One region of the Bacillus sp. M5A3_1b genome, then DNA from elsewhere that is predicted to be linked to it. Evidence: a T-box and tRNA genes for the amino acid it is inferred to sense, from the RefSeq annotation. Region 1 holds a T-box; the other holds one or more tRNA genes.

Region 1 (2,362 bases):
AAAAATGGTTTAGTAAAAGTTAATTGGAAAACAGTGGAGCAAACTTCTTATGAATGTTATCCAGGAGATGTTTTTTCAGTGAGAGGATATGGACGAAGTAAATTGTTTTCTGTAGAAGGTAGAACAAAGCGCGACAAATGGAGAATTTTGTATGGTATACTAAAATGATTGGTTTTTTAGAAGGAAATCCTCCTATTTTGTCGAAGAAAAGATATAATTGAAATAGGAAATTTAGATAACTACTTGGAGGTGGCGTTGTGCCGTTAACACCATTAGATATTCATAACAAAGAATTTGGTCGCGGATTCCGTGGCTATGATGAAGATCAAGTAAATGAGTTTCTTGATCAAATTATCAAAGATTATGAATTAGTCATTCGTGAGAAAAAAGCTTTAGAAGAAAAAGTTGCGCAATTAGAAGGGAAGTTAGATCATTTCTCTAATATTGAAGATACGTTAAACAAATCTATCATCGTTGCACAAGAAGCAGCGGAAGAAGTAAAACGTAATGCGCAAAAAGAAGCAAAATTAATCGTACGTGAAGCTGAAAAGAATGCAGATCGTATTATTAACGAAGCGTTAGTAAAATCAAGAAAAGTTGCCTTTGATATTGAAGAGCTAAAGAAACAAGCGAAAGTATTCCGCACTCGTTTCCGTATGTTATTAGAAACACAGCTTGAAATGTTAAACAACGATGATTGGGATAAACTAATTGAGTTAGAAGACGAAGTAGATGAACTGTTGAAAAAAGAAGAAACAGTGTAAGCTTGACGTTTTTCTCATTATTACATATAATTTTAAACAACATATTTATTAAGAAAAACGAAGATAGGGATAAGTACCTTTTTCATACCTTATATAGCGAACTGAGGATGGTGTAAGCTCAGGATAAGGAGATAATGGGAATATCACCCTGGAGTTCCGCGCTGAACAAATAGAGTAAGCGTAGGCGTATATTCGCGTTAAGAATATAAAGAGGATTGTATACATACGTATAGGATCTACTAGGGTGGTACCGCGGGAGACTTTCTCGTCCCTTTTTGGGATGAGAAGGTCTCTTTTTTATTTCGTTTTTTAAGTGTTTCTTTTATACATGTAAGGAGGAATTGAGCATGGAGTACAAAAATACATTACTAATGCCAAAAACAGAGTTCCCAATGCGTGGGAATTTACCAAAACGTGAGCCTGCAATGCAAGAACAGTGGGCTGAAATGAATATTTATGAAAAGGTACAAGAACATACGAAAGGTCGTCCTTTATTTGTACTGCATGATGGACCTCCATATGCGAATGGTGACATTCATATGGGGCATGCATTAAATAAAGTGTTAAAAGACTTTATTGTTCGTTATAAATCAATGACTGGTTACTGCGCACCATATGTACCGGGTTGGGATACACACGGTTTACCAATTGAGCAAGCTTTAACAAATAAAGGTGTAAAGCGTAAAGAAATGACAGTTGCTGAGTTCCGTAAGTTATGTGCAGAGTATGCATATGAACAAGTAGAACGTCAACGTGAACAATTTAAGCGTTTAGGTGTACGTGCAGATTGGGATAACCCATATATTACTTTAGAGCCGGCTTATGAAGCGCAACAAATTAAAGTGTTCGGTGATATGGCGAAAAAAGGTTATATCTATAAAGGGCAGAAACCAGTTTACTGGTCTCCAACGAGTGAATCGGCTTTAGCAGAAGCTGAAATTGAATACCAAGATAAAAAATCAGCATCTATTTACGTAGCATTCCCTGTAAAAGACGGAAAGAACGTATTAGAAGGTGATGAGAAATTCATTATCTGGACAACAACACCTTGGACGTTACCTGCAAACTTAGGTATTTCTGTTCACCCAGAACTTGAATACGCTATTGTAAAAGTAAATGATGAAAAATATATTATTGCTTCTGAACTATTTGAGACAGTTGCAAAAACGTTAGAGTGGGAAAATGCTGAAGTTGTGAAAACGGTAAAAGGTAGCGAACTTGAGTATACAGTTGCAAAACATCCATTCTACGATCGTGATTCATTAGTTATGCTAGGAGATCACGTAACAACAGATGCAGGTACAGGTTGTGTTCATACAGCACCAGGACACGGGGAAGATGACTTCGTTGTTGGTAAAAAGTATGGATTAGAAGTACTTTGCCCAGTTGATGATAAAGGTGTATTAACAAATGAAGCACCTGGATTTGAAGGCTTATTCTATGATAAAGCTAACAAGCCAATTACAGAAAAATTAGAAGAAGTAGGCGCGTTACTGAAGCTAGCATTCATTACGCATTCATACCCACATGATTGGAGAACGAAAAAACCAATTATTTTCCGTGCGACAGCACAGTGGTTTGCATCTATTGAAGCGTTC
Region 2 (2,362 bases), 920 kb from region 1:
CGTACGGTTCATACCCGTGAGGTCGGGGGTTCGATCCCCTCCGCCGCTACCATAAAGGACCTTTAGCTCAGCTGGTTAGAGCAGACGGCTCATAACCGTCCGGTCGTAGGTTCGAGTCCTACAAGGTCCACCACTAAAGCTTTATATCTCGGAGGTATACCCAAGTTCGGCTGAAGGGATCGGTCTTGAAAACCGACAGGCGGCGAGAGTCGCGCGGGGGTTCGAATCCCTCTACCTCCTCCATTTTTTCTAAATTAAATATTTTATCATCGCGGGGTGGAGCAGCACGGTAGCTCGTCGGGCTCATAACCCGAAGGTCGCAGGTTCAAATCCTGTCCCCGCAACCAAATGGTCCCGTGGTGTAGTGGTTAACATGCCTGCCTGTCACGCAGGAGATCGCCGGTTCGACCCCGGTCGGGACCGCCATTTTTTTACATAAAGGCTCGGTAGCTCAGTCGGTAGAGCAGAGGACTGAAAATCCTCGTGTCGGCGGTTCGATTCCGTCCCGAGCCACCATTTTGAAGTCGCAAGCCGACTTAGCTCAACTGGTAGAGCAACTGACTTGTAATCAGTAGGTTGGGGGTTCAAGTCCTCTAGTCGGCACCACTTTCAAAATGAGCCATTAGCTCAGTTGGTAGAGCATCTGACTTTTAATCAGAGGGTCGAAGGTTCGAATCCTTCATGGCTCACCATTTACAATTTAATGCGGGTGTAGTTTAGTGGTAAAACAAGAGCCTTCCAAGCTCTGGTCGAGAGTTCGATTCTCTTCACCCGCTTTTCAATTATGGGCCTATAGCTCAGCTGGTTAGAGCGCACGCCTGATAAGCGTGAGGTCGATGGTTCGAGTCCATTTAGGCCCACCATAATTATTCCGCAGTAGCTCAGTGGTAGAGCTATCGGCTGTTAACCGATCGGTCGTAGGTTCGAGTCCTACCTGCGGAGCCATATTATAGAGAAGTACCCAAGTGGCTCAAGGGGCTCCCCTGCTAAGGGAGTAGATCGCGAACGCGGTGCGAGGGTTCGAATCCCTTCTTCTCTGCCAGAATTGGCCCGTTGGTCAAGTGGTTAAGACACCGCCCTTTCACGGCGGTAACACGGGTTCGAATCCCGTACGGGTCATACTAAAAGAGATAGCATAATCTGCTATCTCTTTTTTGTTTTGTAAAAGCGGACTTTGGATAGTCTGCTTTTTTTATGGATTTTTTGTGGCATTAGTGCTTGATAGTAATCATTGCAATAAGTTGTAGGAGATATATATACACTTATTTTTGCAACCTTTTTATTCTCTCATTCGACTATATTAGTAAAGGGAGGAAGAAATAAAAATGGACATAGCCTATCTAGTAAAACAAGCGACAAGAGGAAATGATCAAGCATTTGAACAACTTATTACTTTTGTTCGCCCAAAACTATATCGAACAGCTTATTCTTATGTAAGAAATGAACAAGATGCACTGGATATATACCAAGAAACAATTTATGAAGCATATCTTTCATTGAGAAAGTTAAAAAAGCCGGAGAAATTTCAAAGTTGGATTACTAAAATTCTTGTTTTTAAATCCATTGATTTTGTAAGAAAATCCTCTAGACAACTTGTTGCGAATGATGAAATGTTTTCTAATTTATGTGCAGAAGAGAGCATGAATAAATTAGAGCAATCGTTGGATTTAATCGAGGCATTTAATTTCTTAGATCCTACTTACAAAACTATTATTGTATTAAGGTATTATCACGATTTATCTATTAAGGAAATTGCTGAGGTTCTTAATTCTCCAGAAGGAACGGTAAAATCTCAATTACATCGAGCAAAGCAAGCTTTACGCCCCATTTTAAAGGAGGGATATAGTTATGAATAAAGAAGAATTTAATCACCATATCAATGATATTCCTATACCAGAAGACAGGTTAATTCAAAGAGAAAAAACAGCCATTCTTCAAGCTAAGAAAAATCAATACCGTAGAACCAAAACAATCAAGTATTCTAGTCTTGTTGCTTGTGGAATATGTGTTTCTCTCTTAGGTTTTGGATTCATTTCTCCTACTATGGCAAAGACATTATCGAGTGTTCCAGTTATAGGCCCCATTTATGCGCAATTTAATGATATTGCTTCTGATAAAATTGAAAAGGATGAGCTTGCTACATCAATTGAAAGACAAGATAACCATAGTGGTTTAACGATGAATGTGAAAGAAGCTGTTTACGATGGTGGACGTTTAGTGATCACAGTTGAATACAAAGGAGAAAATACTATTTCAAATACCAATGAAGAGAAAGCTGGACTTAGTTATGTAACCATTAATGGGAAAGAAGTCAGATCTGCAATTGGTTCTACTTCACAGAAATCAAAAGAAGGAAACACCA

The links. A T-box is a leader RNA that pairs with one kind of tRNA and senses whether it is charged. The one in region 1 lies ahead of ileS2 (isoleucine--tRNA ligase), so its partner is inferred to be a tRNA-Ile.
Region 2: it encodes a tRNA-Ile, which carries the amino acid that the T-box ahead of ileS2 (isoleucine--tRNA ligase) is inferred to sense. The anticodon was not compared.

The regions. Positions count from the first base shown of each region.
Region 1 is NZ_JBKEZY010000001.1:214,924-217,285, reverse strand. Features, by position in the region: gene ACLBWW_RS01020 (YlmH family RNA-binding protein) at 1-168, shown strand, start outside; gene divIVA (septum site-determining protein DivIVA) at 258-764, shown strand; T-box leader at 816-1,040, shown strand; gene ileS2 (isoleucine--tRNA ligase) at 1,112-2,362, shown strand, end outside.
Region 2 is NZ_JBKEZY010000001.1:1,139,176-1,141,537, reverse strand. Features, by position in the region: tRNA gene ACLBWW_RS06110 (tRNA-Met) at 1-52, shown strand, start outside; tRNA gene ACLBWW_RS06105 (tRNA-Ile) at 57-133, shown strand; tRNA gene ACLBWW_RS06100 (tRNA-Ser) at 151-243, shown strand; tRNA gene ACLBWW_RS06095 (tRNA-Met) at 271-347, shown strand; tRNA gene ACLBWW_RS06090 (tRNA-Asp) at 351-426, shown strand; tRNA gene ACLBWW_RS06085 (tRNA-Phe) at 441-516, shown strand; tRNA gene ACLBWW_RS06080 (tRNA-Thr) at 531-606, shown strand; tRNA gene ACLBWW_RS06075 (tRNA-Lys) at 617-692, shown strand; tRNA gene ACLBWW_RS06070 (tRNA-Gly) at 706-776, shown strand; tRNA gene ACLBWW_RS06065 (tRNA-Ile) at 787-863, shown strand; tRNA gene ACLBWW_RS06060 (tRNA-Asn) at 871-945, shown strand; tRNA gene ACLBWW_RS06055 (tRNA-Ser) at 952-1,042, shown strand; tRNA gene ACLBWW_RS06050 (tRNA-Glu) at 1,048-1,119, shown strand; gene ACLBWW_RS06045 (sigma-70 family RNA polymerase sigma factor) at 1,326-1,856, shown strand; gene ACLBWW_RS06040 (DUF4179 domain-containing protein) at 1,849-2,362, shown strand, end outside.